3 regions of the Colwellia sp. F1 genome follow, and region 2 is predicted to be linked to each of the others. Evidence: predicted binding sites of a transcription regulator. Region 2 holds the regulator's gene; each other region holds the start of a gene.
The links. Region 2 encodes sigma-54, which starts transcription at its own class of promoters, with help from an activator protein. Its sites were predicted from a motif close to GTTGGCACGNNNNTNGNNT; they were not measured.
Positions count from the first base shown of each region.

Region 1 (10,959 bases), on a different contig from region 2:
CCCTCGGCAGCCGTTATTCGTAAAGTGGGCTATAAAAACGGTATGGCATTAGGTATGGGCACTATGATGCTGGCTGGCTTGTTGTTTATTCCAGCGGCAAAAACTCAAATCTTTGCCTTATTTTTATTAGCCCAACTTGTTATGGGGGCAGGACAAACGCTATTACAAACAGCGGTTAACCCATACGTAGTGCGTATTGGTCCAGAAGAGTCTGCTGCGGCGCGTATCTCAATTATGGGTATTTTAAATAAAGGTGCTGGTGTTGTCGCGCCTATTGTTTTTACAGCCCTTATTTTAAGCGGTTTTAGCGACACTGCCGGTGGCGAATTAACACAAACACAAATTGATAGCATGGCCGATGCCTTAGTTTTCCCTTACCTGGGTATGGCACTATTTATTGGCCTGTTAGCGTTTGCTGTTAAAAACTCACCTTTACCTGAACTAGCAAAAGAAGTTGATGAAGAGGGTGACAACAAGGGGCAGCTAAAAGAAGTATTAGCGCATCCTAACCTAGCCTTAGGTGTCTTAGCATTGTTTTTCTATGTTGCGGTAGAGGTTATTGCTGGTGACACAATTGGCACTTTTGCTTTATCGTTAGGCGTTAAAAACTACAGTGTAATGACTTCATATACCATGGGCTGTATGGTGATAGGTTACCTTTTAGGTATTGTGCTTATACCGCGTTATATCTCACAACAAAAAGCATTGGTTGTCTCGGCTACTTTAGGGGTTTTTATTAGCCTTGGCGTGGTTTTTGGTGATACAAACTCGTTTTTAATTGCTAATGCAATGTCATTTATTTTAGGAGCACCACAATTTCCAGACCCGCTTATTTTAATCGCTTTTCTTGGTTTGGCTAATGCTATTGTTTGGCCAGCTGTATTTCCACTCGCTTTGTCCGGTTTAGGAAAACTTACCAGTGTTGGCTCTGCGTTATTGGTCATGGGTATTTCAGGTGGTGCATTTGGCCCATTATTTTGGGGGCTAGCCAGTGGCGCTGCTGCAGGACAACAAGGTGGGTATATCGTGTTGTTACCTTGTTATTTATTTATTCTATTTTACGCTATTAAAGGCTGTAAAATGAAAAGTTGGAAATAGCTTATCTAAATAGCTATGACTAACAAAAGTTTATAAGCGTTGGCCTTACTCCCTAACCAGCGTTTGTAAAAAAGCTCTGCGGCCAAAATCAATAATCCCTATTAATTATTATTGATTTTGAAAGTTGAGGGTGCGTTAAACGATCATTTGATCGACCCTGAGTTTTTAAACTCAGGGTTTTTTTATTTTATCAGTAACAACAATTCAAACGCTGAACAGGTCAGGTTAGTTCACAGTAGAGCTAGCATGAGGCGCGTTTTCGCTTAGTTTTCAACAACATTTTGTAGGTCTTGCTCTGCTTCTTGCGCTAGTCTCTCTCTTTCCGCTTTAGAAACATAACGTGGCTTATTACTTTGCTGAAGCTTAGCATTTGCTTTTTTCTGCTTCTTTTTTAGTGTTTCATTAATTTTCTTTTTACGATTCATAATGTGCTTCTTTTGTTTAAATAGCTGAAACAGCAGATAACTGTTATTATGCACTTACTCGCTTTTTCTTGAAAGCGTATTATTTCTTAAAAACACATTACTTCCTAAAAAGATTTTACATTATATTATAGACAGAGGCATTCACCTTGAGCGAAGCAACTAATAACAGTAAAGGCTCATTAGCTTTTGCTTCACTAAACTTACATAAAGATTTAGTGAAAAACTTATCTTCCCTTGGCTATGAAAAAATGACGCCAATACAAGCACAAAGCTTACCTGAAATGTTAGCGGGTAAAGATGTTATTGCTCAAGCAAATACCGGTTCAGGCAAAACCGCTGCCTTTGGTTTAGCACTATTAGAAAAACTCGTGGTTAAACGCTTTAGAATTCAGTCAATGGTGCTTTGTCCCACACGTGAACTGGCAGACCAAGTGGCAAAAGAAATCCGTAAGCTTGCCCGGGCAGTGCACAACATTAAAGTACTCACTTTATGTGGTGGTACACCTTTTGGCCCGCAAATAGGTTCGTTAGAGCATGGTGCACATATTATTGTTGGTACACCTGGTAGAATTGAAGAGCACGTTATTAAAGGTACGCTCAAGTTAGACGATTTAAACTTGTTGGTGCTCGATGAAGCAGATCGCATGTTAGAAATGGGGTTTGAAGCAGCGCTTGACAATATTATTGAGCGTACCCCACTTAATCGCCAAACCTTATTATTTAGTGCTACTTTTCCTAAGCAAATTCAAGCAATAAGCGAAAGTATTATGACTTCGCCTGTTATAGTTAAAGTCAGCAGTGAAAAGGAACAATTAAATATTAGCCAGCAGTTTTTTCATGTGGAAGGTGACCTTGAAAGGTTTGAAGCACTACGCTTAATATTACTTGATAAGCCGGTAGAGTCGACCGTTATCTTTTGTAACACCAAAAAAGAAACGCAATTAGTTTGCAATAGTTTGCATGATGACGGCTTTAGTGTTTTAGCCCTACATGGTGACTTAGAGCAACGAGAAAGAGACCAAACGTTATTACGTTTTGCTAATAAAAGTGCTGCTATTTTAGTCGCAACAGATGTAGCAGCACGTGGTTTAGACATAGACTCGCTTGACTTGGTGGTAAACTATCATATTGCGCATGACAGTGAAGTACATATACACCGCATTGGCCGAACAGGGCGTGCAGGCGCCAAAGGTAGAGCTGTTTCACTATTTAGTGACAAGGAAACGTATAAAGTAGGACTTATTGAAGACGAACTTAAGCAAGTAATTAAACCAGTATTACTTCCCTCAAGTGAGGTGTTAAATAATAGTAGGCCACAAGCAAAAATGGCGACCATACAAATTGACGGGGGCAAAAAACAAAAGCTACGCCCAGGGGATATTTTAGGGGCGTTAACAGCGAAAAATCCCGACGGTATCAGTGGTGGTGTAGAAATTACCGGTAAAGATGTTGGTAAAATTAGTGTTCTTGATATAAAAGCTTACGTTGCAGTAAATAAAAAGGTGTTAAAAACAGCCTTAAGAAAGCTGTCAAAGGGTAAGATGAAAGGCAAAACTTATAAAGTACGCCATTTAACAGTATAGTGCAGCAATCATATTCATTTAACATAAACGTATAGATTTAGCCTAAGCGTATAGAAAAGCGATCAAGTTTTGCTTAAACAATATCAACAATTAGTTAAACAACAAGTGCTTTGCCAAGACAATGCACAGTACGCGGCAGTTATCGCCTTAGAACAATTATCTAAACAACTTGTACAAGCAAGTGAGCAACGCCATGCAACCAACTTGGTCACTAGGTTAGTGAACAAGTTGCTCCCTGCTAAACTGTCTAGAAAACTGCCTTTCCTAAAAAACCAAGTCCCCTTACCTAAAAGCTTGTATTTTTATGGGCGAGTAGGGCGAGGCAAAACCATGTTAATGGATTTGTTTTATCAAAACACACCAATTCAGCGAAAAAAGCGGATTCATTTTCACCGCTTTATGGAAAACGTTCATCAACAATTAAATGAACTTTCAGTACAACAAAAAGCGATAGTGAAGCAATCATTATGGAGCACTAACACCAATACAGACCCACTGACTGTTATAGCAAAGTCATGGGCCGATAATATTGACCTGTTATGTTTTGACGAATTCTTTGTCAGCGATATTGGCGATGCAATGCTACTTGCGGGGTTATGTCGTGAACTTTTTTCGTTAGGCGTTATCCTTATTTTTACTTCTAACTGCCAGCCTGAAGCACTTTACCGTAATGGTTTGCAACGAGAAAGGTTTTTACCAACTATCGCTTTAATAAATCAATATTGCTTAGTCATATCGGTAGACGGTGACACCGACCATAGGTTAACTAATACCGAAACAGCACAACATCACCATAATTATTACTTGACTAAACAAGCGGGAGACCAATTGTTAGCTAAACGTTTTGCTGCGCTAACTTCACAGAACCAGCTTGATATAGCTTCTAAGCAAAAGCGTAAAATTACCATTAATAACAGACGTATTAGTTATATAGCTAAAACAGATAAACATATTTGGTTTGATTTTTACGCGCTATGCTCAGGTCCTAGGAGTCAACGAGACTACATAAAAATAGCGGATCAATTTCAAAGTGTATTTATCAGCCAGGTACCACAATTTTCCGGCACACTCATTCCAGCGGTTTTTTCAGGCGTAGAAGACAGTTACCAACGTAGTGGCATACTAATGGGAAATTTGCGACACTTAGATGATGAAGCACGTCGATTTATTGCGCTAGTTGATGAGCTCTATGATAGAAAGGTACTGTTAGTACTCAGCGCTGATGTCGATATTAACGCGCTTTATCAAGGTGAACAACTGAGCTTTGAATTTCAACGTTGTCAATCACGCTTGTTTGAAATGCAACAACGCCAATAGCGCTGTTAGTTTGCTAAATATTAAACTAATATTTAGCCTTTTTAACTAAAAAGCGTTGTTTTTATTACTGTGTGTTTTTGTAATCTTTTGAAAAATAAACTAATTAAAGTTGGCATTGCGCTTGTAACCCAACAATCAAGAACAGCAGCTATTAGCCAATATCATCACCAAAATTAATATCTAATACAGGTGGGTATTGCTTATAAAGGAAGCATAATGATAAACAAACTACCGTTAACAATGACATTGTCAAAAATATTTATTGCAGCAACAACACTCTCCCTACTGTTACCGAATGTTTTATATGCGCAGGAATCTTGTGACGTAGACTTAACAGCAGGTTTAACAATAAATAACGCAAAAATAGAATTTTTTGAACCGAAAAAGCAAGATAATATTTTATATACCATTGATACACAAAATAATTTAACCGTTGGTGGCAACAAAATCGCCTTAAATGCAAAGCAAACTGAATTAATAGCACAATACTCCACGCACATCCGAAAGATAGTGCCACAGGTAAAAAGCCTTGCTATTGAAGGGGTTGATCTTGCCGTTGATGGTGTTAATTTGGCCTTTAACCAATTGCTAGGGAAAGGTAATGATGTTGGAGCAGACTTAACGCAAGAACTCGCCCTGTTAAAAAGTGAAATTATCGCACGCTTTAATATAAACAAAGGCTTTACTATTGGAGCGAATGGGGTTGCTGACGATGAGCTTTTTGGTGCTGAAATAGAGCAACGTATCAGCACAGCGGTAGAACAAGCTGTCATGGCTTCAATGGGAAGTTTACTCGCTGCTTTAGGCCAAGAAATGATGCTTTCAGGAGGCGATAGTAATGCGTTTGAAGCCCGAATGGAAAACTTTGGTGACACCATAGAGTACGAAATGAAAACAGGTGCAGAAAAAATAGAGCGTAAAGCCGACAGTTTATGCTCAGCAGCAATTGAAATAGACCAACTCGAAGGGAAACTACAGCATAATATTGCAGCTTTAGCTGGTATTAACGTGCTTACTGTAAAGCCAGCTAGAAATATTAAGTGATAACGTCACTTAATTTAATTTTATTCTCTAAAGTTATTTATTTTCAAGCCGATAAAATGAATAAGGCAGTTATATCTGTTTATAGCAGTCTTAACCTACTCAAGATATAAAGGGAACAAACTATGAAGAATAATAAAGTGTTATCTAAATCACTTGTCTGTTGTGCAATTGCTTTTATGGCTAGCACAGTGACTATGACTGCAAATGCTGAAAGCGTAGACTTTCCAGTTTCGTTTAGAACAATTTCTGATGTAGAAATTTTACCAGTACAAGACTTAAATTTTGGTGCAACTATGTTTTCAGCTAGTGGCGGCACTTGTTCGATGGATGCCTCTGGCCCTACGATAAATGACGCTGATGCAGCTATTTTAAGGGATACGCCAGTCTCAGGTAGTCTTGCAGGTGCTGTCACAGGCTCAGGTTGTATTGATACTGCCGCAGGTGTTTCAGGTAATCAACTTGGTATTTACCGCGTAGTAGGTATTTCTGGCTCCGATGTTAAAGTAACAGTTAATGAAGTAACAGGGGCTGACTTTGATTATACACCAGATTCAGGTTGTATTAGTAAATACGATGGTGCTTCAGCAGGTGATACTTGCCAATCATTTTTTGTTGCATCACCAACGACTACGGCCTTAGCTGATAGTACGGATGGAGGTGATGCTGGTGTGACTGATGGTGAATTGCGTATTGTTGTTGGTGGTAAAATCACTATCAATACAGACTTAACAGCTGACACAAACTACACGCAAAACTTTACTATTGATGCAATATACTAAGCGAGCAATTAATCTGTGGTTATAATTAATCACACAACTTAAAGCCATGTGAACATTGACATGGCTTTTTTATTGTTCAAGTTTACTGTTTATTTTGCCTGCCAAAACATCATAATAAAGGGTATCTAATAGGTAATTATATGTTAGCCAAAGTAAAAATCACAAGCGCACTTGTTGCCATAATATTAACCATTACTGCTTTTCACGTTAACGCGATTAGCTTAACCAGTAATCGTATTTATCTTGACAATAATAGTAGGGTTGCCTCATTTATTGTGTTAAATCGCAGTTTAACCGCTGAAGAGTGCCAGTTGTCATTTCGTTACTTTGACTTTAATGACGCCGCGGTAATGGGAAAGGAATTAGTGGATAGCATACCGAGTAATAACACCAATAAAACGGTTAAGTTTTCGCCACGTCGTTTTTCGATTGCTGCAGGTAAATCTCAATCTATTCGTTTGTCATTAAGGCGAAGTGCGACGACAGACAAAGCAGAATATCATAGTTATTTGAGCCTAAACTGTGGAAAAGTAACCCCCCCCACGACGAACTTAGTCAATGTATCACCGCGTTTGGTGCATAATGTGCCCGTAGTTGCTCGTACAGCGACTCTGCACGCCCAAGCAAATTTTAGTGATGTAAAACGGGTAGACAATGGTAAAATTGCTTTTAGACTTAATAGAACGGGTACTCGCTCTATTTACGGTGACTTAGCTATTATTAATAAACTCACGGGAAAAAAGATTAATGGCTTGCAGTCTGTGTCAATTTATACCCAGTCAAGCTACCGTGACTTTGAGTTTGTCATACCCAAAAGCCTTTCGCTAAATAACATCTCACTACGCTTCACTGAAGTGGCTAAGTACGGTGGTTCATTAACAGTTCATTATAACCAGTAGTCACCTTTTATACTGCTATGTTTTTTAGAAGATGCGGTTATTGATTGATAACCGCATTTTGTTTTGTATCACGCACTTTTATTACCTTACTCCCTGGCATGAAACATGCTACAAGAATTAAGGTGTGTTACTTAATATGTACATGTTTAACAGTATTAGCTGCACTAACTTATTAAAATAAAAACCATTAAAAATAGTGAGTTAAGATGAATGAAAATCACTTAATATTGGCTAGCGGGCGGCCCCTAACAAGCTTTGTTTTAGCGCGTCATATTTTTGTCATCTGTATTTTACTCTGTTGGAGTAGTGTAAGTTACGGAGCGCAATTAAATAAAATCCCCCCTAACGATAATGACTTTTTGTTACTAGACACTTACCTAGACAAAGAGTTGATCGCCTCATCTGTTGATGCTTACCTGATAGAAGATAAGCTATTTATAGCGGTGCAACCTTTGTTTGACGTACTCACATTAAGAAATACGATTACGCCCAATGAGTTAATTATATGGAAAGACAACACGCTCTATAGTTTTGATCTAATAGACAACCCTAAATCAACGACAAACGGCGCATGGCTTGACGATGGCTACTATTTATTTATTGACAGTAAAACCCTAAGTGACTTATTTGATCTTGACATTAGCTATAACACAAGCAATTTAAAGCTACATATTACAACGGCTGATTATAAATTTCCTAAACAGCAATTAGCCCGTTTGTCCTTATTGCGCCTTTTGGCTAGAAATGCGGGTAAAGTTAATTACTCTGATTTGCTCAATGAAGACATTATTGAAGATCAATATCGTTTATTTACCATACCTCATGGTAGCTTGTCCGCTAATTTACAAACCGATGACAAAGAAAACAATTCGCTAAATTATTCACTGCAAACAGTGTCTGATTTTTTATATCACTCTGCTAATGTTACGGTTACCGATACTAACCAACAAAGCCTCACCGGCTCGGTGCGTTTATCACGATATAAAACTAAGCCTAATGCATTAATTGTTGGCGCATTCGACAGCTACTCATTTGGTGATGTTAATGCTGCCGGTCGGAACTTAACTACGTCAACCCGCTCAGGTTTAGGTGCAATATTTTCACGGGCCCCAGAAACCTATCGTAACAGGAACGTTGGTATAACTATAGAAGAAACGGCCATCCCAGGCTGGAATGCAGAGCTATACCGTAATGGTGAGTTTGTAGCGCTACAAGAAGTACCAAGTAATGGTAATTTAATTTTTGAAGATGTTGAAACGCAATACGGTAACAACCGTTACGAAATTAAACTGTATGGCCCTTTTGGTGAAGAAAAGAAAATTACACGTTATTATAATATTGACAATAACGCCTTATCTGCTGGGCAAATGGCTTACAGTTTTTATGGTGTCGATGGAAATAAGCGCGTTATTAATGACCAAAGTGAAAGAAGCTACAGTATTACTGATGCTGGTTTTACTTTGGACTACGGTATAAGTGACAGTTGGTTGCTTGGTTTAAGTGCTATTGAATCAAACAATCATTTTGATGATAAGAAACAAAGCTTTTTAACGCTTAAAAATGCGTTTGTTTTACCTGGTTACTTATTTGAAAATGAAGTGTCAGCGCAAAGTGGTGCTGGTTATGCGCAAATATCTACTTTAACAGGTAATGCATTTGGCCGTGATACTTTCTCTATTGTATACCAATCAGCAGATGACTTTAAAAGTAACCGTATTAGCTCAGCTAATACCAATTGGCATAACATTTATGCTAATTATTCTGGCTCTGTCAGCGCATTTGGTTCACTAGGTTATGGTATCGGAGTGGGGTATAACACAGAAAAAAACGACGCTCTAATTGCTGATGTTACAGGTAATGTTGTTAGTAACAGTATTAACAGTAGTATAGAAAAGGAAGACAACCACTGGCAATTTAGCCAACGGCTGTCAAAGTCCTTTGGTGGCGTAAGCGTTACTAATACCTTGTATTATAATCGTTACGAGCAGTTAGAGTTTAACCGTTACGAGCAAGTGGCGTCTGAGCTTAGCCCGAACCTTGAAGCAGAAGAAGTCAATGATGCGCGCGTTTTACTGGAAAATTGGTCTGGTAATTTAGGCTTTGGAGGCTCACTTACCAATAGGCTAAGGGTCAACGGTGGAATACAATATAAGCCTGATAGCGACAGCGATATTATTCAAAGCGCTAACTTGGCTTTAAGTTGGTATAACAGTAAGCTTTATCATAGCCTTAGAGGTGTTTATTATTTAGCTGATACCAATAACAAGTGGCAATTAGGCTATAACCTGAGCTGGAACAATAAATATTTTTCAAGTAATCTTGCTAGTACTTATAACGCTGAAGATAACTGGAACATTAGTTTAGGATTCAACTTCTTTTTTGGTTATGACCATCATAATAAGCAAATGAGAATATCAAATGATCTATCCTCAGGCTCTGCCTCTATTAATACCTATAGCTATTTAGACAGAAACCCCAATGGTTGGCGCGATGAAGCTGATTGGGATTTAGAAGGGGTTACGTTCACCGGAAACAGTGCGTGGAAAGAAATAAAAAGTGGAGATAACGGCAGAGCAATTGTCCCAGGAGTTAGCCCTAACACGCCCTTTAAATTTAATGCAAGTTGGGAATACGGCACTACGACCTTGCAAAAAGACTATGTTATTTATACTCACCCTGGCGCGTATGTTGATGTAAATATTCCCTTTTATATTACCACAGACGTATCAGGCTTTGTGTATGTAGCTACCGCTGAAAACGAAGAGCGCCCTCTAGGTGGTGTGATACTTTATGTGCAAAATAATTTTGGCGAAATCGTTAGAGAAATAAGCACAGACCAAGATGGTTATTACGAAACAAGAGGGTTAAAACCAGGGCGCTACCAAGTTGCTGTGCTACCAGACTACTTGGAACAAAGTGGTTTTACCGCGAATACTATTGGTTTTGTTTTTTCAACCCATAGACAAGGGGGGTATGTTGAGCTTGACGATATAAAACTAAGCCTCATGGATATTAATGGCCAGCGTAAAACGCAAAGTACACAAGTAATGTTATTAAATGCTGATAACTCAGGTCAGCAGGTTTGGCTAGATGAAAATGATCCATTACGTCGACAAATTTATAGCTTGCCAGCGAGGAGTAATGTACAAATGCAACAACGTCATTCTCAGCCAGATAACTTACCTGTTGCGCCAAAGCGCCGGGAGCGTAATGCTGTTAACCCTGTGCAAAGAAACGAACTTACTGTTACCCCCGTAACAAGAACACAATTAGCAGTTAAGCCTATAGAAAGATCGGTGTCTGTAATAGCAAGGGGGGAATACTCAAATTCTCCAAGTGAGCTTAGCAACTCAACGGTGTCAGCTACAACACCTGGTGCAGCGGGTTCAAGTACAGAGATAAATGTTTCAATAAAAAACGACATAAAAACCGCAGGGTTTGTTATACAATTAGCGGCACATAATTACAGGGAAAACGCAATTACTGCCGCTAAAAACTTTACTAACGCAGGGCCTTTATATATTGCAGAGAAGAAGATTAACGGGGTAGTCAAATATTGTATCATCAGCCAAACATATGTTGATTATCAAGCAGCAAAAAATAGCTTAGCGACCAACAACCTCATAGGTTGGGTAACGAGTAATGGCGCTTATGTTAATATTCAAAAAATAAGCGAGTAATAAGCACCCATTTGGCTATGTTGCTTTAATAAGAGGTTTGTTATGAGAGTTAAGACATTAGTGATAGTGTTGTTCGGTTTGTACTTCCTTTGTTTTCACGTAAAAATTCAAGCAGAGGCATATATAGTTGAACG
Region 1 is NZ_JBWDLI010000002.1:16,991-27,949, reverse strand. It holds gene nagP (N-acetylglucosamine MFS transporter NagP) at 1-1,098, shown strand, start outside; gene AC0UA9_RS01925 (DUF2986 domain-containing protein) at 1,362-1,523, opposite strand; gene dbpA (ATP-dependent RNA helicase DbpA) at 1,670-3,106, shown strand; gene zapE (cell division protein ZapE) at 3,176-4,423, shown strand; gene AC0UA9_RS01910 (DUF2884 family protein) at 4,640-5,467, shown strand; gene AC0UA9_RS01905 (hypothetical protein) at 5,590-6,246, shown strand; gene AC0UA9_RS01900 (fimbrial biogenesis chaperone) at 6,387-7,145, shown strand; gene AC0UA9_RS01895 (hypothetical protein) at 7,352-10,825, shown strand; gene AC0UA9_RS01890 (hypothetical protein) at 10,868-10,959, shown strand, end outside.
Region 1: AC0UA9_RS01910 (DUF2884 family protein) is a predicted target of sigma-54. The motif match lies at 4,532-4,550, and genes of this name have one in related genera.

Region 2 (10,959 bases):
TGTGCCTAAAAAAGCAAATATCCCCACTACATCAGTCACAGTCGTAATAATGACGCTCCCTGCAAGCGCTGGGTCAATGTTGAAGCGTTTAAGTATTAGTGGAATAGCAACACCTGCTAAGCCCGCTGCCGTCATGTTCATTAGCATCGCAAAAGCAATAACGACGCCTAGCATTATATCCTGTTTCCAAATAGCGACCACGCTTGCAATTAATAATGCCCAAATAATACCATTAAGAAAGCCTATGGCTATTTCCTTGTGTAAGAGCGCGCGAGCATTACTATTACCTACATGACCTAATGCCATACCACGAATAACTAAAGTTAAGGTTTGATTACCGGCAACACCGCCCATGCTCGGTACTAAAGAGTTAAGGACCGCTAATACTGCTAGTTGTTGAAAAAGTCCCTCAAACATACTGGTAACTGCAACGGCTAATAAAGCGGTTACTAAGTTAACCCCTAGCCACAATGAGCGCTGCTTTGTACTTTTTATCACAGGTGCAAAGGTGTCGGCTTCATCGTCTAAGCCCACCATGCTCATCATTGAATGTTCAGCATCCTCACGAATAATATCAATGACATCATCAATGGTAATTCGGCCTAATAAATGCCCTTTTTGGTCGATAACAGGTGCTGAAAACCAGTCATATTTTTCAAATAATTGTGCGACTTCTTGCTCGCTCATGTTGGCTTGCACCACTTCAATTTCTGCATCAATTAATGTTGAAATGATAACTTCAGGTTTTGCCGTGACAATAGAGGCTAATGAAACGGCACCAATGAAATGATTGGTTCTATCAACAACGTAAAAAGAGTCTGTTGCTTCTGGCAGTTGGCCCTTTAACCGTAAATAGCGTAATACTACGTCAACACTGACTTCAGGGCGTAAAGTAATGGTGTCGGTATTCATGATACCGCCGGCAGTATCATGCTCATAAGATAATGCTGTTTCTACCCGGCTTCTATCTTGGGAATCCATAGAATTGAGCACTTGCCTATAAACGCTGTCGGGCAGGTTACGCAATACTTCAGCTAAATTATCAACATCCATGCCTTCGGCAACAGCAGCGAGTTTTTCAGGCTTTATACTGGGTAATATGCTTTTGCGTACTTCCTCAGTTAGTTCTTCAAGGACTTCACCGTGGTGTTCGCTATCGATAAGCTGCCATAATACTGCTCGGCTTTTAGCTGGAGAGGATTCAAGGAATAATGCTAAGTCATAGGCAGACATGCCTTGTAATAGCTTACGTACATAAACAAACATGCCACTATCTAAGGCACTATTGACTTGCAGTAGTCTTTGTTGGATATTTTCTTGTTCTATTATTTCTGACATAGCGACCTTACTTGAGCGTGGTAAACGCAGTCAACAGAGTAAAGGGAAATATCAACGCTATTAAACACTCAAATGAAGGGTTAATAGACTTAATATTTATGTTATTTATTGCTTTGGTTATTTAATGTTATTTATTCATCTTCGTCAAATTTATCGCCAATTAACTGGCTTATAGCTGCTAAAGCGGCTGGCGCATCAACTCCCTGAGCGGTTACTTTTACAACTTTTCCTTGCCCGCCAGCTAATAACATAATAGCCATTATACTGTTGGCGTCAGCTTCTTTTTGCTCAAGCGATAAGGTGATGTTCGCCGAAAAACTTTGGCAAAGTAAGGCTAGCTTACTTGCAGCTCTGGCGTGCAAGCCTAACTTATTAATAATGGTAATTTCTTTACTTACGATGATATTGGTATCCGCTGTCTCTGCAGTTGGTGTGCTGCTTGCTGCTAATTTAGGCTTATGTGATGGCATAATGGCGTTACTCAATGCTTTTTTTTATATCTCGATGATGCGTTTGTACATTTTTTTGTTCTTTGATAAAGTTTCTTGCTAATAATTCAGCAATATAAACCGAGCGGTGCTTGCCGCCTGTACAACCAATAGCAATAGTAACATAACTACGGTTATTGCGCTCTAAGTGAGGCAACCAAGTCATCATAAAGCTATTAACTTGCCAAATAAATTTAGTGACAATGGGCTGGCTGGCAAGAAAGTCTATTACTGGTTGCTCTAAGCCAGTATAGGGTTTTAACTCTTTTTCCCAATGTGGGTTAGGGAGGAAGCGCACATCAAATACATAGTCAGCATCGGCTGGAATACCGTGTTTAAAGCCAAATGATTCAAAAACAAGCACCATATTACCCGTTTTTTTGCCCAGTATGCGCTCGCGCACTAAATCAGCTAATTGGTGTGGGCTTAATTCGCTGGTGTTAATGTATAAGTCAGCATTGATTGAAATTGGTGTTAACAATTCTTTTTCTAGTGCTATGGCTTGGTCTAAGGCGATATTATTTTTGATCAGTGGGTGCAACCGTCTGGTTTCACTGAACCGTCGAATCAGATCGTTATCATCGGCATCTAAAAATAAGGTGGTAACATCAACGGCATTGGGTAAATATTCAATGATTTCTTCTATATCTTGCGGGTTGTTAGGTAAGTTTCGCACGTCTAGACTTACGGCGACATTTTCATAATCATTAATCACGGTGTGCGTTAATGCTGGCAGTAAATTTACGGGAATATTGTCAACACAATAATAACCTAAATCTTCTAATACTCTTAATGCTACAGACTTACCTGAGCCAGAGCGACCACTAACAATTATAAGCTTCATATATTAAATCTCAATTGCGGATAAAAAAAGTCGAGAAACGAGGGTGTTACAAGTTGTCACTTTGCTTGTTTAAAATTTAAATGGCTTGCTGAATCAGGTCAAACATTGCTTCTTGGTTTATACACTTGCGTACTTTTTTAGCTGTTTTACGATCGCTAAAAAGCTTTGCAATGCTTTGCAGTGTTTCTAAATGTTCCTGTGTGTTATTTTCAGGGACAAATAAACAAATAAATATATCAACTGGCTGGTTGTCAATAGCGTCAAAATCAATGGCTTGTTCAGTGGTTAAAAAAACAGCAACCGCTTTGTCTGTATTACTGAGCCTAGCATGAGGAATGGCAATGCCGTTACCAATACCTGTGCTGCCCATTTTTTCTCGGCTCAGTAAGCTATCTAATAGATCGGTTGGATTTACATTGCCTAATTCCTGGGCAGCAAGCTGACATATTTTTTCAAGTAAGCGTTTTTTACTGCGAACTGGTACTGCACATTGCGTGCAGTCCAGTGTTAAGATATTTTGTAGTGTCATAATAATTTAAGTGGTGGCGCTAAGCTAATGTTGGGTTATTTTGCCTTTATATTTGAGTATCTGGCGGTCGAGTTTATCAACCAAATTATCTATTGAACTATACATGTCGGTATTCACCGCAGAGGCATGAATTTCATTACCTTTTAAATGCACTGTGGCTTCTGCTTTTTGATCTAACTTCTCTACCGTTAATACTACGTAAACATTAGTAATATGGTCAAAGTGACGCTCTAACTTGGCTAGCTTTGTTTCAACATAGTTGCGTAATGATGAAGTGATATCTACATGATGGCCCGTAAGATTAATTTGCATAAGTATGATCCTTCTTTAGTTCAATTAAAAATAAAGTTACTGATTATAGTAAACTTTTACGTTGGTTCGACGGTGGAATAGCTAAAGACTCTCGATACTTAGCTATTGTGCGCCTAGCAACGTTAATACCCTGCTCGGCTAGTAAATCAGCCATTTTACTATCACTTAGCGGTTTAGCAGGTATTTCCGCTAAAATGAACTTTTTAATTAACGATCGAATAGCAGTAGACGAACATTCACCGCCATTTTCAGTGCTAACATGGCTTGAAAAAAAATATTTTAATTCAAAAATACCTCGTGGCGTATGCATATACTTCTGTGTTGTTACACGAGAAATTGTAGACTCATGCATATCGACCGCTTCAGCGATATCATTTAAAACCATTGGCCGCATTGCTTCTTCACCATGTTCTAAAAAGCCTTGTTGGCGTTGTACAATACAGTTTGATACTTTGAGTAAAGTGTCGTTGCGTGATTCTAAACTTTTGATAAACCACTTGGCTTCTTGTAAATTAGCGCGAATAAATTGGCCGTCGTTACTCGATGACTTTGTTGTTTTAGTCATGGCGGCATATTGTTGATTGACTGACAGCTTAGGAGCGCTATCAGGGTTTAACTCAACCACCCAGCGGCCATTTTTTTTCTCTACGGAAACGTCAGGAATCACGTATTGATCATCGCTTTTATCAATCACATCACCAGGGCGAGGGTTTAAACTTTGAATTAACCGCATCACTTCACGTAAGTCATCCTCTTTCAGCCGTGTTTTACGCATGAGTTGACGGTAATCACGGCTACCCAGTAAATCAATATGCTCTCTGATAATTAATTTGCTTTCTGTTAAGTAAGGAGTGTCAGAACTAAACTGGTTTAATTGAATTAGTAAACAGTCAGCAATCGACGGCGCGGCAACCCCTATAGGATCAAATACATTAATACGTTTTAGAACGGCTTCTACTTCATCAAGCTCTAGCCCTTCAATCCCGACACTCTCTAAAATATCTTCACTTGAAACCGTTAAGTAACCTGCATCGTCTACAGCTTCAATAATTGCTATGGCAATGGCTCTATCGGTTTCAGAAAAAGGCGTTAACTCCATTTGCCATAAAAGGTGATCTTGAATTGAGTCAGTTGTTTCACCTTGATAGGTGTAATCTTCTCCTGGGCTACTAATAGCACCAGTGTTTGAGGTGCCGGCACTGTAGCTTTCTTCCCAAGTTGTATCTATGTTTAACTCTTCAGGAATATCACTTTTTTCCATGGCTTCTGTCGTACTAATTTCATCAATGCTTGCCGATGGTTCTTCACTGGTCGTTGTTTCAGCTGTGGCTGAAAAGGCCTCTTCAAGTCTCTCTGAACTATCGTTAGCGCTATTTTCCGTATCAGCGCTAGATCTGTCTTGTTCACTTATTTCAAGTAGAGGGTTGCTTTCAAGTACTTCTTGTATTTCTTGCTGAAGCTCTAACGTAGACAGCTGCAACAGCTTGATCGCTTGTTGCAGTTGCGGTGTCATCGTTAATTGCTGTCCTATTCGGAGTTGCAGAGTTGGGCGCATCTACTTTTTTTACTTCCTATTAATAAATATTGCTAACATTATGATAACTAATTTAAAAATTACTTTTAGTCACTTAAGGTTAGTATAGCCTAAGTGAGTTCAGTATAGCCAAAGTTCTCATGCTTAAGTTAACTATAGCGTGAATTGTTCGCCTAGGTATACATCTCTTACCGTTTGATTCGCAAGAATTTGATCAGAGTCACCTTCAGCAATTATTTCACCATGACTAACAATATATGCATGTTCACATACATCAAGTGTTTCACGCACATTATGATCAGTAATTAATATACCAATACCGCGATTTTTAAGGTGAATAATTATTTTTTTTATATCACCAACAGAAATTGGGTCAACACCTGCAAAGGGCTCATCAAGTAGAATGAACTCAGGATCAGCGGCCAATGCCCTTGCTATTTCTACCCGTCTTCGTTCACCACCTGACAGGCTCATACCCAAGTTGTCTTTAATGTGACTAATACTAAACTCTTCTAGTAGTTGTTCTAGTTTACTTTGCCTTTCGTGTTCATTAAGGCCCTTGCGAGTTTGCAAAATAGCCATAATATTATCAGTAACTGTGAGCTTTCTAAATATCGAGGCTTCTTGGGGTAAATAGCCTATGCCACGTCTTGCTCGTTCATGCATAGGAGCAAGGGTAACGTCTTCATCGTTGAGTATAATTTGGCCGTTGTCATTTGGAACTAAACCGACAATCATATAGAAAGACGTTGTTTTTCCAGCGCCATTAGGGCCTAGCAAACCAACAATTTGGCCAGCACTTACAGCTAAACTAACGCGCTTAACGACTTTTTTATTTTTATAAGACTTTGATAAATTTTGAGCTATCAAGGTTGATTTGCTCGATATATCGTCAGCTTTATGGTTTGTTACTGTCATTGTTTTTCTTATCTTGTTGGGCTTTTATTTGAGCAGGCTGTAAAATAGTGGTTACCGATTCATTTTGACCACTAATCGCTTCTAATTTTTCACTTAATGTGTTGTAAGTAATTGTTTCACCAGTAACTTTGCTACCAGCTTGCTTAACTTGTGCGTTACCTGAAATAGTAATGATGTATTGATCTGGTTGATATTTTATTTCATTTGCTTGCAAGCTAATTAAGCTCCCGTCTTCTAATTCTTGTTTGAAAATAGCGGGTTCACCTTTGGCAAGGTAGGTGTCATATTTTTCGTTAGTTGCCTCATCATGATGGCTATATACCTGAACAATATCAGCAACGATAGAAATAGAGCCTTGGCTGATATTTACGTCGTCTAAATAACTTGCTATTTTATTTTTTAAATCAGCAGATTGCCGCTTAGATTTTATGGTGATTTCTTGCGTAAGATCTTTTTTTGCAGCAGAAGCTGGTAGACCTAACGAGAGCAGTAGTGTGCTAAATAATAGCGCTTTGCTAAGGTTTTTAAGTGTCATGAAGGTATTAACTATTGTTTTTTTTGTAAATGGTACGCACATGTTCAGTTAAAGTCATCTGTTTAGTGTTTAAGTCAATGATCAAACCAGAGCCATACATGGTGAAGTCTTTACCTTGCACCATCACTGTTTGCTCTGAGCTGATAATATTAGTATTTAAATCAAGCTCTAAATATTTACAGTATATTGCTTGTATTAAGCTATTTTTATCGGTTGCACTTAAGTGTACGCGATGATTTAAAATAACCCTATTGTTTTTATACAGTGTTGCTTCTTTTGCACTTAGTTTCCACGGTGGGTTTTGCGTACTAGCAAGCTTAGGTAGACTGTTATTTAGGTTATTGCTGTTAGGCGTTGAGATTTTATTAGGGTGATTTTGGGGATATAGGGTGTAATTGGGTAACTCAAAGTGCGTGACCTCAAGCTCTGCGTAATGCTCCATGCGATCAGCAATGATTGCATGGGAAAGTTGTCCTGTGTCGGTATAAATATCGGTTTTGAGTGCTTCGGCAATAAAATCAGGGGTTAACTTGTTTGCAACACCTGTTTCTGGTGCTTTTTCTGCCTGGCGCCACTCAATGATGCCGTAAGCGGTTGCCCCCATGAGTAACACTAAAAAAGCGAGGGTATTGGCGCGTGTCATATACTTGCGCCTGTTGCCTGGTTAAGTGAGCCTTGACATTGCATGATTAAATCACACACTTCTCTTACAGCACCAAAACCACCGCGGGTAAAAGTGATGTAATCAGCGTTTGCACATACCGTAGGGTGTGCATCAGACACAGCAATACCTAAGTTAACATAATTAATACAGGCTAAATCAGGGATGTCGTCACCTATATAGGCTATTTCATCTGGGGTTAAATTAAGCTGATTGGCCAGTTTGGTTAATGCAGGAAGTTTATCTTCCTGCCCTTGTATAATGTGTTTAACGTTTAAAGCGGCCATTCGGTTGGCCACTATTGCTGAGCGTCTCCCCGTTATAATTGCAACTTCAACACCGCTGCTGCCTAAGGCTTTTATGCCAAAGCCATCTTTGGTATGAAAGGCTTTTAGTTCTTCGCCGTCATTACCTAAATAGATTCGGCCATCAGAAAAAACGCCATCGACATCACAGACCAATAATTTTATATTTTTTGCGCGTGCTAACGTGGTGTGACAAACCTCACCGTATAATGTGTTCGCCATGTTATTGGGCTTTGGGCTGTCACTCTGTTTTTTAGCGTTCATTTATAGTACTCCTGAGCGCAGTAAATCATGTGTATTCATGGCGCCGATAGGGGTTTGTTTATTATCAACAATAATTAAACCGTTAATTTTTTTCTCTTCCATGATATTTAGCGCTTGTGCTGCTAGCATATCAGCTTGTACCACTGTAGGCGATGTGGTCATAACACTCGTTATTTTATCGTGGTGAATATCAATTTGTAGATCAAGAATTCTGCGTAAATCGCCATCGGTAAATAAACCCACTAGTTGGTTATTTGCGTTAACAACCCCCGTCATTCCTAAACCTTTAAGCGACATTTCTACCAGAGCATCTTTGATTAATGCCTCATCAGAAACAAGAGGAAGGCGCTCACCTTGGTGCATAATATCGCTTAAACGCAGCAGTAAACGTTTCCCTAGGCTACCACCAGGATGTGATAATGCAAAATCATCTGCGGTAAAGCCGCGCGCATTAAGCAAAGCAACTGCAATTGCATCGCCCATGACTAAGGTTGCCGTGGTACTTGACGTAGGCGTTAGGCCTAATGGACAAGCTTCAGTGCTAACCTTAATGCAAAGATGAGTATCAGCTAACTTTGCCAAGGTGGAAGTTGTGTTGCCTGTCATGGCAATCAGCTTAGCACCAATGCGTTTTATTACCGGAATAATAGCAAGTACTTCGGCTGTTTCACCTGAATTTGAAATGGTGAGTACGACATCATTATTGGTAACCATCCCTAAGTCGCCATGGCTTGCTTCCCCTGGGTGAACAAAAAAAGCAGGGGTACCAGTGCTAGCAAGTGTCGCAGCAATTTTTCCGCCAATATGGCCAGATTTTCCCATACCAATCACAATAACGCGCCCTTGGCAGTTAAACATTAATTGGCATGATTTTTCAAAACTATCATCAATATATTGTAACAACTCCACGATAGCTTGTTGTTCAATATTAATTACATTTTTGGCAAGTTCTTTAAAGTTTTTCATGGCTCTAGGTATCATTTGTTGGTTGTTTAGCTAGTAAATTGTTGTTTGACTAAAAAGGAATGCCTGATAAGCACAAAAGCTTAATAACAATAATGCGCCTTTTACGCGAGTCAGTCTAAAATACCCGAATTTACGACTAAAACATAATAGGAAGAGTAAGCCGGTAATGGCCAACATAATAGGGGCATCTCTAAGTGAGGCCTCAGGGTTGATTGCCCCAGGAGCTATTATACCAGCAAAGGGCAATACTGCTAATATATTAAATATATTTGAGCCGACAATATTGCCGATAGCTAAGTCGTCTTCTTTTTTTAAGATACTTGCGATACTGGCTGCAAGTTCAGGTAAGCTTGTGCCAATGGCAATAATCGTTAAGCCAATAACTAAATCACTAATGCCATAAGCTTTGGCAATATATATGGCTGAATCAACCAAAAAATGGGCACTTAATACCAGCAGTGTGAGGCCAGCAACTAACCAAAAAATTGACATTTTTGTCGTTGTCACTTCAGGTAGGCCTTGCTCAGCTTCAAGGATCATAGGGTCATCTATTTTATTATTTTTACGCTGTATTATTGCTTTAATTAATAAAACCGCAATAAAAACAAAAAAACCTATCATTAAAGTAATACCTTCAAAGAAGCTGAAAGTATTATCAAATAGCATCCAATAAGCTAAAAGAGAAATTAGTAATAAAAGGGGTAACTCTTGTTTAATGGTAGAAGAGGAAACCATTAAAGGTTTAATTAAAATACTTACCCCTAGGACTAATGCTATGTTGGTAATATTTGAGCCGATAGCGTTACCAATTGCCGTGTCTGGATTACCTTGCAGTGAGGCGGCGGCGGCAACCATCATTTCAGGGGCAGATGAGCCCATAGCAACAATAGTTAAACCAATAATCATAGGAGAAACACCTAAGTTTCTTGCTAAAGATGAAGCGCCCAGAACAAACTTGTCTGCGCTCCAAACGAGTATGGTTAAGGCAACCAATAATATTACTACTTGTGCTAACATTCATCACTCCAAAATAAAGGCGCTAAATTGTCGCTGTTTGTGACGGAAAAAAAAAGTAATTAATGTAATTAATGTAAAATAACTTTAATAATGCGCAAAAAAGTAGTTTTTTTACATTTTCTAACATTTAATCAGATTTATTCTCCACTAAATTGTTAATTGTTAGTGAACAATTCTAGGTGGTCAGGTAAAATTGCGGCTAATTAATAAGGCATAATTGATATTATGATGGTAAACGAAAAAAATAGAAATTTAGTTGATATATGTAATCTAACCTTCAGGCGAGGTGAGCGGGTTATTTATAATGATATTAGCTTGTCTATTCCTCAAGGTAAAGTGACCGCAATAATGGGGCCTAGTGGTATTGGGAAAACCACTTTGTTACGTTTAATTGGTGGGCAAATACGCCCCGACTCTGGCCAAATCTTATTTGCTGGTAAAGATATTCCTCAACTTTCTCGAACAGCCTTGTATGAAACACGTAAACGTATGAGTATGTTATTTCAAAGTGGTGCTCTTTTTACCGACATGAGCGTTTATGACAATATCGCCTTTCCTATTAGAGAGCACACCCAGCTGTCTGAAACCATTATTGAAAAAATAGTATTAATGAAACTTGAAGCCGTAGGCTTGCGCGGTGCACGTGATTTACAACCGAATGAGCTTTCTGGTGGAATGGCACGCCGTGTTGCGTTAGCACGTGCTATTGCCTTAGACCCAGAATTAATTCTTTATGATGAACCTTTTGCAGGACAAGACCCTATTTCAATGGGAGTTATTGTACGTTTAATTCGCTCATTAAATGATGCCCTTGGTTTAACATCTGTCGTGGTTTCTCATGATGTGCCTGAGGTGATGAGTATTGCTGATTATATCTACATTATTGCGGAGCAAAAAATTATTGGTCATGGCACGCCTGCGCAAATCAACGAGGACGACTCTTCATTAGTGCAACAATTTGTTAAGGGGGAGGCAGATGGGCCAGTACCTTTTCACTTTGATGCACCTCACTATCAAGGCGAGCTTATTCAAGGCTCATCTGGCGTAAGTAAACGAGGTAAGCGTTAATGGAGCAGCTGCAATTATTAGGACGCAATACGTTAGCGTTAGTTAGTGGCTTAGGGCGCGCCGTTATTGTGTTACTGTCTGCCATATTACACCTGCCTAATATACGTAAGGGCACACCATTATTAATAAAACAACTGTACAGTGTGGGTGTTAAGTCACTGGTTATAATTGTTGTTTCTG
Region 2 is NZ_JBWDLI010000015.1:63,421-74,379, reverse strand. It holds gene mgtE (magnesium transporter) at 1-1,338, opposite strand, end outside; gene AC0UA9_RS14085 (HPr family phosphocarrier protein) at 1,470-1,808, opposite strand; gene rapZ (RNase adapter RapZ) at 1,816-2,670, opposite strand; gene ptsN (PTS IIA-like nitrogen regulatory protein PtsN) at 2,747-3,199, opposite strand; gene hpf (ribosome hibernation promoting factor) at 3,224-3,511, opposite strand; gene AC0UA9_RS14065 (RNA polymerase factor sigma-54) at 3,555-5,066, opposite strand; gene lptB (LPS export ABC transporter ATP-binding protein) at 5,199-5,963, opposite strand; gene lptA (lipopolysaccharide transport periplasmic protein LptA) at 5,944-6,498, opposite strand; gene lptC (LPS export ABC transporter periplasmic protein LptC) at 6,506-7,141, opposite strand; gene kdsC (3-deoxy-manno-octulosonate-8-phosphatase KdsC) at 7,138-7,686, opposite strand; gene AC0UA9_RS14040 (KpsF/GutQ family sugar-phosphate isomerase) at 7,729-8,694, opposite strand; gene AC0UA9_RS14035 (calcium/sodium antiporter) at 8,725-9,711, opposite strand; gene mlaF (phospholipid ABC transporter ATP-binding protein MlaF) at 9,940-10,779, shown strand; gene mlaE (lipid asymmetry maintenance ABC transporter permease subunit MlaE) at 10,779-10,959, shown strand, end outside.

Region 3 (10,959 bases), on a different contig from region 2:
TTATCCATAATGGTTTCCAGAAAATAAAAATTGTTACAATAACACTTGCAAGGAAGGTGCCAGAAAAAGACTTTTTAAAATACTTAATGTTTAATTTTAAATTTGAAAAGTAATCACTGAAGAATAAAGAGCGGGTGAAACGAGTGGAGCTGAGAAGCTAGTAACTAGGTTCTAAAGCCTAGTTACTAGGTTCTAGAGTCTAGAGTCTAGTAACTAGATCCTAGCTTTATAATCTATCTAATTTGTAAGATAGTTTGATTCAACTGGTTATCAACCTCTAATGAACGAGAGTTAGCTTGAAAGTTCCGCTGTGCAGAAATTAAGTCAATTAATTCCGTAGTTAAGTTTACATTAGCTTGCTCTAGTGCTGATGAGTTGATCGTACCAAAAGTACCTGAGCCTGCTTCACCTGCTAAAGCTTCACCAGAGCTAATACTTTCTTTCCAGCTGGTTCCCCCTATTTGCTTTAAGCCCTGCTCGTTAGCAAAGTTTACCATAGTAATTCGCGCTAAAGGCTCTGAGGTACCATTACTGTAGGTTGCCCGTACTAAACCATCAGTACCAATGTCAATACCAGTTAAACGCCCTACCGCTAAGCCATCTTGGCTTAAGGCGGTTACTTCAAAGTTAGAGGCAAATTGGGTCGGTTCATTTGGGTTAGGCCCACTTGCATCCAAATTAAAGTCAATAATGATTTGTTGAGTGGGATCAGAGCCATTGGCTAAAATACCAGGGCCTAATGCAGCTGTTTGTATCAAAGCTGGATCTTGGTTAATAAAGTCGCCACCGGCATTAAAAGTAAGCTGTGCGCCATTAACACCTGCCCCTGTAACTGGGCCACCCGGTATATCAACCATTTGCTCATCAACAGCAGTAAACATACTCCACTCATTAGCCGCAGACTTAACAAAGTAATAAGTCATAATGTGACTATCGCCTAGCGAGTCAAAAACTGTCACCGACGTTGAGTTATTAAAAGTTAATGGATCTGTTGGGTCAAATACTGGGTTTGCCGGTGGCACATCACCTGCCGGCAAGTTCATGCGAATATCAACTTCACTCGATTGAGTTGGCGCACCCGATGAGGTCGGGATTCGAATAGGGCTTGCTGTGCTTAAGCTTACCGATGCCGATGTACCATCAGCGTTAATTGGAAACCCTAATAAGTGTCCACCGCCTGAGTTAACGACAAAATTATCTTTATTTAACTTAAACTGCCCTGCCCGCGTATAGGAAGTTTCTAATGAGCCTATTTCAGGTACTGTAGCAAAAAAACCATTACCTGTTATTGCTAAGTCGAGCGCATTATTGGTGAACTGAATGCTACCTTGTGAAAATTGTTGTGCGACTTCTGAGGTTAAAACACCATCTCCTACTTTCGTTTTACCGGCTGCCAAAAGTGATGATGCATAAACATCAACGAACTCAGCGCGCGACTCTTTAAAGCCCACGGTATTAACATTGGCAATGTTATTTGACGTTACATCTAAATCTTTTTGTGCTGCGTTTAGCCCGCTTAATGCTATATTGAATGACATAATTTAACCCTCTTTTATATTCAATTACTTCTTTTATAGGTTGAGCTTTCGTGCGGTACCAACCCAAAATGTCTACTTTTATAAAACCAACTACTTAATTAACCTTCTGAAACTTCCACTACATCAGCTAACTTCATGGCACTACCACCATTAAGATTAAGCACCACGTCACCGCCAGAGCCTGCTAATGTTACACTGTCTACTTTTCGATAAGTCATTGTTTCTAGCTCGGCTGCTTGCCCTTCAACTAAACCAACCACTCTAAAACGATAAGCACCTGCAGGAGCATCTTCTCCTTTTGCTGTTTGCCCATTCCAAGTAAAACCAAATTCTCCTGCCTCAACATCGCCAACAGGTACTGTTTGAACAACCTCGCCAGCAACATTTTCTACGTAAATATTGACGTTAGTTGCACCTTTATCAGCAACTAGCTTGCCTTTAACGTCTTCACCTTCGCCCATGCCAAAAACATTATCTTCAACTAAAACACTACGCCCTACTAACGATGAGGCTTGTAATGCTTGGCTTGATGTCATGGAGTTAGCAAATAAACCAAATGACTCATTAAGTTTTTGTACACCGTCAGTAGTAGAAAAAGCAGTCATTTGCGAAATCATTTCGTTGTTGTCGACAGGTTTTGTTGGATCCTGGTTCGCTAGCTCTTGCGTTAGTAAGGCAAAAAAGTCGGCTTGCGTTAACATCCCCTGACTTCCATCAGATTCTTTGATATTTTGCTTCGCTAACGTTTCTCTTATGAGTTCTTGCTTTTCCTCTAACGTTAAAATATTTTGTTTCGCTAAAGCTTCATTGGCTATTTTCTGTTGCTCTTCCAAAGTCAAAGTGCTTTGTGAACTAGTACCTGTTACTGATTGCATTTTACTTCCACCTTGTTAATTATTTACCAAACAACAGTGTTGGCTGTTTTAGTTAACTGTACCTTGGTTTGGTATGAACACGCTGCACAATTGACTGTGTTAGCAACCTGGTTCACTTTTTTATAATCAAAATTAATCATTATCCTTGGCCAAGCTGTAATGTTTTATTTAGCATGTTTTTGGCTGACTCAGCTAGTTGCACATTAGTTTGGTATGAGCGCGAGGCTGAAATCATATTAGTCATTTCTTCTATTACATTGACATTAGGTTTATAAATATAACCGTCTTTGTCTGACATAGGGTGCTCTGGCGCATATTCAATATTTAAAGGCTTGTCACTTTCAACAATCCCTAATACTTGTACGCCAACATTGGCTTCTTGCCCCCCGGCAGCTTCTTGCATAGCGGCGGCAAAAACTGGGTGTCTAGCGCGATATGTTTCATTGACACTTGAACTAACACTGTCAGCATTAGCGATATTACTGGCGGTGGTGTTCAAACGCATTGATTGCGCGCTCATACCACTAGCAGTAATGTTAAATACGTTAAAAAGGCTCATGGTTATCTACCTCCTGATATGACATTCTTCAAGGCTTTTATTTTTCCGTTGAGAAATTGCACACTTGCTTGGTACTCTAATGAGTTTTCTAAATACAAGTTTCGTTCCACTTGTACGTCTACCGTATTGCCGTCTCCCGTATCAGGTTGATTTGGCGTACGAAATGCGACGTTATTATTTATTTCACTGCGTACATCAAAGTGCTTGGCATGGGTTTTGTTCATTCCCATTTGCTGTTGTCCGGCTTGTTGCATCGCTGCTTGAAAATCCATGCCCTTCGCCTTATAGCCAGGCGTGTCGGCATTAGCAATATTGCCAGCGATCACTTCCGCTCGCTGTGCACGCAAAAGCATCCCTTTAGCATGAAGTTCAAACCCTTTATCAAAACTGATCGCCATAATAATTCACCCTCAATTACATTTAACGATAATACATTCAATAAATATGCCAACAAACAACAAACTAAACCATTCGTACTAAAATCAAGGAAGGTTGAGACCAAAGTTACTCAAATGAAAATAACTTACCTAAGCAAGGTAACCACTTAGTGGTAAGGTAAAAGTTACTGGGGAGGTATACGCAAGGGGGGAAGTGATAAGGGATAACAGTAACTGATACCCTTCTAATTAAGTGGCTTAAAAGCTTATCACTTCGTGGGCTAATTGGCCTGCTTAGGTTTTTTTTGGTAAATAATACCTGGACTGCAACGCAGCATGTCAAAATTGCTGTTTAGTCCTGAAAGAGATTCTGATGCGCCTAAAAACAAATAGCCACCGTCATTTAAAGTGTCATGAATTTGACTAATTATTTGTGCTTTTATCTCAGGAGCAAAGTAAATCAGTACGTTACGACAAAATACAATATCAAACCGCCCCATTAAACTGTAACTATTAAGCAAGTTAAGCGGGCGAAAGCTAACCATTCTTTTTACTTCATCTTTTACTTTTAACATGCCATTATCGCCACTTTCAAAGAATTGTTTCTTTCTTTCTTCTGACAAACCACGCGCTAAAGCAAGTGCGTCGTAATGGCCATATTTACAGTGCTCTAACATAGTAGTTGAAATATCGGTTCCAACAACTTGTACACCTCTTGAAAAACTACCGGGTTTACTCTGTTGATATTCTAAAACAGACATGGCAATTGAGTATGGCTCTTGCCCTGACGAACTTGCTGCTGACCATATTTTAACTGGCATTTTTCGATTAGCCAGCTCTGGAAATATCTTACTTTTTAACAGCCTAAAAGGATAATCGTCACGAAACCATAGTGTTTCATTTGTGGTCATAGCGTCAATCACAGCTGCACGTAACTGCCGCTCTACCGGTAACAGTGTTCGGGTCACTAATTCACCAAGTGAGCTAACGCCAAACTTACTCATCAAAGGAGCTAAGCGACTTTTTACTAGGTACTGTTTGTTTTCACCTAATACAATGCCGCACTGTTGCTCGAGAAAAACTCTAAATTGATGATAACTTTTATCGTCAAGTTGTCTTGCTAGCACTATTACTACTTCCTAATTGATATGTGTACATGGTGCGTTATTATTAGTGGTGGTTTAACCATTTTTTAACAGCTGTTGCCAATTCATCGGGGTGAAATTTAGGAATGAAGTCTTCTGCACCAACTTTTTTAACCATGGCATTGTTAAACACCCCGCTTAATGAGGTGTGCAGAATAATTGGCATTTTAGCCATACGTTCGTTACCTTTTACCTCAGCGGTTAGGGTGTAGCCATCCATTTCTGGCATTTCAATATCTGAAACCATTAGCGCTACTTTTTCCGTGATACTGTGTTCACATGTCTCGGCTATGGCAGTGAGTTGCTCTAATGCGTCTTGGCCATTTTTCGCCAAAGCCATGGTAATACCTAATGGCTCTAACGCTCTTTTTACTTGGTTTCGAGCAACACTTGAATCGTCAGCAATCATAACAATACGCTCACCAAGCTCTACCCCAACATTAGTATCAACAACACTGTCACTTAAATCGGTAGAGACTGGGTTAATATCATTTAATATTTTTTCTACATCTAAAATAGAGACCATCTGCTTATTTATTTCTGTTACCGCTGTTAAGTAACTGGCTTTACCTGCCCCCTCTGGCGGAGGCATCATATCCTTCCAGCTTAGCGTCACAATACGTTCTACGCCTGCCACAAGAAAGCCTTGTACGCTACGATTATACTCGGCAATAATGATGAAAGACTCATCAGTTTGAGTAATAGCAGGGCCACCAATGGCTTTACTCATATCAATAACTGAAATGGTTTGCCCTCTGATATGCGCAACCCCTTTTATAAAGGGGTCTTGTTTAGGTAAAACTGTTAATGTAGGGCACTGTAGAACTTCTCTTACTTTAAAGACATTGATACCAAAGCGCTGAGTGCCTACTAATTTAAAGAGCAGCAACTCTAGCCTGTTTTGACCGACTAGTTGTGTTCGTTGATTAACTGAATCGAGTATACCTGCCATAAAAACCTCATTTGTATTCAAGCACTGTATTATATACCTACCAGTGTAGGACAATAAGGCACAATTCTTGATTGTGTATTGTAAGCCATATTAAGTGACAAAAAATTGATGAATGTTAAGTAAATTACCACGCTATGGGTAATGAATAAAACTAGAATTAATACACTTATAACACAAAGTGATACACTTATTACTATGTAAATTGTTATAAGCATAGTCGAGTATAAAAAATTAACCTAAGGATAAATGACAAAAAATATGCCTACAATGAAACTTTTTTTATCTGTCCTCTATTTTATAGCACTATTTTCAGGCGCGAGTTCGGCTTCTACTTGGGATAGCGCTTATATAGAATCGTTTGTACAAAAACAACTTGAAAGCGCAATACCCCCACCTATGGGAGGACGAATATCTTTTGACGTTACCCCGATAGACCCACGAATAATAATCAAACCTTGCCAAAAGCCTATTACAGCAAATATACCTGAAAATACCAACCGGAGAAATATTAATATTAAAATAACCTGTGATGACGCCACTCCTTGGTACCTCTACATACTCGCTAAAATTGAACGAACCTTTGCTGTGGTTATAACCACAAGTACTATTGAGAAAGGCGAAATACTGACAAAAAAGAATATCGCTATAGATTATATCGCAAATAATAGAATTCGGGGGGAAAGATTAAGTGATATTAATGCAGTGCTTGGGAGTAAAGCAGAAAGAAGAATAGGTATAGATAATGCCATCACTAAAAATAGTATTTGCTTAGTCTGCAAGGGTGATACTGTCACTATTACTGCAAAAAGCGATAATTTTGTTATTAAAACGAAGGGAACTGCGCTAAGCTCAGGTAACCTAAATGAACAAATTAGGGTTAAAAATACACGTTCAGGACGCATAATAAAGCCTAAAATTAGTGCTGTTAACCAAGTGGTAATTAACCTATAATTTTTTAGCGCTCACTTAGAGAGTAAGATTCATCGTTAAAGCGCTAACAGAAGGCTGTATTTTTTGCTTGATACCCGCAACCAAAATAAAACGGTAATTTAACAAAACTTTTACTAAAGTTATCGTGCAGCTTGCCGATATAAAGCTAACGAACAAATTGACAAAATACACCTTTACCGCAGGGTAACATTATGACTATAAATATCAACAACTTAAATAATCAAGCTCATATTAATCAAAGTAAGCTGGCGCAAAATAAGCAGGCAAACGCTCAAACAGCAAACGATACCCAAGTAAAACATGCTGCTCGCGATTCTGTTTCTTTTACCCCACAAGCACAACAATTTAAAGAGCTGCAAAAAAAATCTGCCGATGCACCTGTCATTGATCAAAAAAAAGTTGAAGAGCTGAAAAAAACAATTGCCGCTGGCGAGTATAAAGTTGACTCTCAAAAACTTGCTGCTAGCATGGCAAAGTTTGAGTTTAGTTTATAGTTTAATCCCTTAGTTTATCGTTTGATCTAAGCAGTAGACTGGGTGATAATCACCTTTTACTTATATTTAAAGGTACTTTCATGTCAGCTTCATCTCAATCATTAGAGCTGCTTGCCCAACAGTTTGCTCAGTTACAATCACTTGAACAAATCATTGACGACGAAAAGCGCATTTTAGAGCAGCACCAACCTGAGGCATTACTGCAAATTAGTGAGCAGAAAAACCAAGCCTTGCTTGCGATACAAGCCTTAGATCAAAAGATAATGGTTAACCAGGCATTTGCCCAAGATAAAAAGGCCGGTTTACTTGATGAAGCACTAACTGACATTGAAAATTTATTGCAACTCTGCCAACAAAAAAACCAAATTAATGGTCAAATAATCGTGCAATCTCAACTGGCCGTTGAACGTATGAAAACCACTTTATTAGAAAACAATAACAAGAATTCTGTTACTTATGATAATAAAGGTAAAAAATCTGGTGGCTTAAGCAGTATAGGTTTAAAGGCTTAAGTATGCTTGGGCTAAGCACAACCAGCTAGCAAAAGGTTTACCGTCTAGTTCAGTAATTCAGAGATACACTATGTCCTTCTTACTTAAAAGTAGTCTACTTTTTTTATTTCTTTACGCTGGATACTCGCTTGGTAAATTTCATAAACATCTTTAAAGTCTAGCTGTAGCTCTGTTGTGTATGTATCTCCAACGGGGTAACTTTTGACAACTTTGGCTCCTCTAATTAAACCTTTAATCGACGATGACAATTGTTGGTTATCAATAATCATATCTGCCATTGTGGTGCTACTGGTAACTTTTTGACCATACACCTGCTCGGCTAACTCTGAATAAGCGGCAATCTTCGACGCTTTAATGGCCATTAACATCCGTTGGGTTTCATTTTCTGACTTTTGTAAACTAATAGGTGCATAGCCTACACCATAAATGATCGGAAAAACCTCTGGTTCAATGGCCTGCCACTGAACATGTTTATCATAAAGGTTTGTACAAGCGCTAATAAAAAGTAGGCTTACAAGCACAACAGTGCTTTTGCAAAGTATATTTATCATATTATTACCTATTATTTATTGTTGAGTTATCACAGTACGCTGCATTTTAATTAAGTCATCATTACTTCTAATGAGCTTACCCTCTTTTATTTTAACACGATCACTGTCGTTCTTTTCACGCCCTAAAGCCCACTTTGGGATAAAAGATTGGGCTGTAGCAGCAACCAAATGAGATTGAATACCCACCATACGCGCATTAATAATAATGCCGTCTTCTTGTTCAACCATAGTGCCTGCAACAACATAGTCAATATCCTGACGCCCAGGCAATTCCTGCCAGTCTCGGGTAAAGACATAATCACCGGTTTTAGTCACACGAATATGCCCCATTGACTTAAAGTCAACTACTGACATTCCATGGTGTTGTAATTCATAAATAAAGCTTTCAGCAATTTGGTTCCCTAACCAATTAGTGGATTCAAGATCGTGCAAGTTTACAAATGAACCTACCGCTATTGGGGCTTTATCATCAATAAAAGTACTGCTAGTTAACAGTTGATATACTAAGCCTTTGACCAAATCATTTATCGCATGCTTAGGTAGGCTATAATGGTTTATCTCACCCTGATCTGTTTGTGCTACTTGATAAAAATTGTCATTGCCTGTTCTACTACCACTACAAGATACAAGTACGGGTAAAATTAATGGTATAAACCACTTTTTCATAGTACACCCCTTAATAATTCAACGTTTACACTATAAGATGCTAGCCTAAACACTGATAACTTTAGTTATTTGAGTATTCAATATTATTATAATTATACAATGCATATTTCAAGCCAATAGTACTTTCTGTTTTATTAGCAAGTTTAGCTAGCAAAGAGAGGCGCTGTTGGCGGCAAGTGCTTTGCTTACCAAACGGCACTCGCAAAACGACTAAACAAATACAGCAAATTTATATTATTAACATCTGCATCACCAACAACAGGCATAAATTGTGCATAGATTATTCTTAAGTACCGGATAGACGTTAATTACTAATGGCATCATGCCTAACAATAGGCTTTTGTTTTGATGAGAGAGTATATGCATACTATAACCAAAATATCGATTTTACTTGTCAGCTTAATGTTAACTAGCACAGCGAACGCACAGTGGTATGAGGCACAAGGGCATGCATCAACCGCTAAAGATTCTGTTGAAGTGGCGCGTACGAAAGCCATGGAGAATGCGTTAAAGAAAGCTTTATTAGTCGCAGGTGCTAGCGTTTCAAGCATTCAACAAGTAGTGAATGGTTTATTAACACAAGACCAAATAAGTATTCGCGCTAGTGGCAGCGTTAACTCGATTGAATTAATTGAAGAAGTACACAGCAATAACATGCTTAGTGTTACCGTGCGTGCAGATATTTTTCCGCAAGAAAGAAAATGTTTTTCTTTAGATTACAAAAAATCCATCTTGCTCACTAAGAGCCACATACTCCAAAGAGAGCAAGCAAACTTGGGCAGTATTTATCAAATAGATGCTGGGGTTATAAAGCAATTACAAAAAAAATTAACCAGCCAAAGTAGTTATAGTGATGCTAAATTATTACTTAAAAATGCAACTGAGTTCTCTCGTTTGAAGCACAGTTTTAATGAAGAAAAAATTAAGCAATTAACCCTATCACTCGCTGAAACAACCGACAGCCAATATGTTCTCTATAGTGACATTAATGATTTATCATCTGACGGCCAACGAACTAATGCTTTTAAAGTATGGCAGCAACCGACCTACCCTAGAAGTTTTGCGGTTACACTTTACCTCTATAACGGTTTAAGTGGTGAACTAATATGGCAACAGCATTATCAAGACTCAGCCGTGTGGGACTTTAATAAACGAGATAATATTGATGTTAATGCTATTGCTTTTTGGCAAAGTCATTACGGAAATATGATAAATACCTTACTTGATAACGCAGTAGCTGATATTGACGAAAACATTATGTGCGAACCCAGTGAGGGTAAAATAGTGCAGGTGCGAGGGAATGAAATTACCATTAACTTAGGCCGGCACCATGGCGTGAAGGTGGGCGATGAATTTACCTTACTCCACAGTAACAGCTTTGTTAGCCAACAAGGAAAAAGGTACGTTGGCTACCATATTAGCCCACACAAAGTAAAAGTAACGCAACTCACCAGAGAAAGTGCTACTGCAAGAACAGTCGATAATAATTTATTAGGCAATATTCAAATAAATGATTTAGCAGTACGGTATTAATTATTATATAATATTGTGTTTAACATCACTGTATTGTTCAAATAAATTTGTCCCCTTGGCGCAATTGGATAGCGCAATTCCCTCCTAAGGAATAGGTTACAGGTTCGACTCCTGTAGGGGACGCCACTCGCTTATATCAACTCACTGTAAAGCAATACTTTTTAAACGTTAGCACAGTCAAGCTACCCAAACCTTAATAAGCAAAGCAATGAGTATTTCTGCTGTGATCTCACTATAAATGCTTAATTAAGTTTTCCTTTCAAAAAACACCAAACAGTAACAATTATCATTTGCATTTAGTTTTTTATTCGTATATTTTAACTATACAGCGATTACAAGCTGAGAAAACAAACTAAATTAAGGAGCATAAAATGGCAATGCAGCAAGCAAATGACAACAGCGGCAACACGCGCGTACAACTTGAACTATCAAGCAATACATTACAGCAGTTACTTAAGTCAGGGGTATTACGCGGTGGTGATTGTAAATGTTTAAACGCCAATGCCAAGCAAGTACTCTGGCAAGCATTACTCACAACAAGTACAAGCCCAACTAATGAGGCTTATGCGGAGCACTACTTATGCGCATAACTACCTCTACCGAATGTTTGCAGCTTGAAAATTGGTTAATGATTTTACTGAGCACTTATAAAGACCACCCCACGCCAGGGTTAGCTAAAACTATTTACTACTATGTAACGCGTTTATTAAACCATGAAGACATTAATGGTTATAGTGAGAACCAGAGTGACAAGCGTTGTCAGTACCTGTCTATGAAGAAATTTTGGGGTTGGCAGGTAAAAAAAT
Region 3 is NZ_JBWDLI010000010.1:138,030-148,988, forward strand. It holds gene AC0UA9_RS11310 (flagellar basal body rod protein FlgF) at 1-8, opposite strand, end outside; gene flgE (flagellar hook protein FlgE) at 234-1,538, opposite strand; gene AC0UA9_RS11320 (flagellar hook assembly protein FlgD) at 1,637-2,413, opposite strand; gene flgC (flagellar basal body rod protein FlgC) at 2,553-2,972, opposite strand; gene flgB (flagellar basal body rod protein FlgB) at 2,975-3,370, opposite strand; gene AC0UA9_RS11335 (CheR family methyltransferase) at 3,631-4,476, opposite strand; gene AC0UA9_RS11340 (chemotaxis protein) at 4,520-5,446, opposite strand; gene flgA (flagellar basal body P-ring formation chaperone FlgA) at 5,693-6,397, shown strand; gene flgM (flagellar biosynthesis anti-sigma factor FlgM) at 6,589-6,891, shown strand; gene flgN (flagellar export chaperone FlgN) at 6,972-7,403, shown strand; gene AC0UA9_RS11360 (LPP20 family lipoprotein) at 7,487-7,954, opposite strand; gene AC0UA9_RS11365 (FlgO family outer membrane protein) at 7,970-8,620, opposite strand; gene AC0UA9_RS11370 (flagella assembly protein FlgT) at 8,981-10,153, shown strand; tRNA gene AC0UA9_RS11375 (tRNA-Arg) at 10,203-10,279, shown strand; gene AC0UA9_RS11380 (hypothetical protein) at 10,525-10,743, shown strand; gene AC0UA9_RS11385 (hypothetical protein) at 10,734-10,959, shown strand, end outside.
Region 3: AC0UA9_RS11370 (flagella assembly protein FlgT) is a predicted target of sigma-54. The motif match lies at 8,789-8,807, and genes of this name have one in related genera.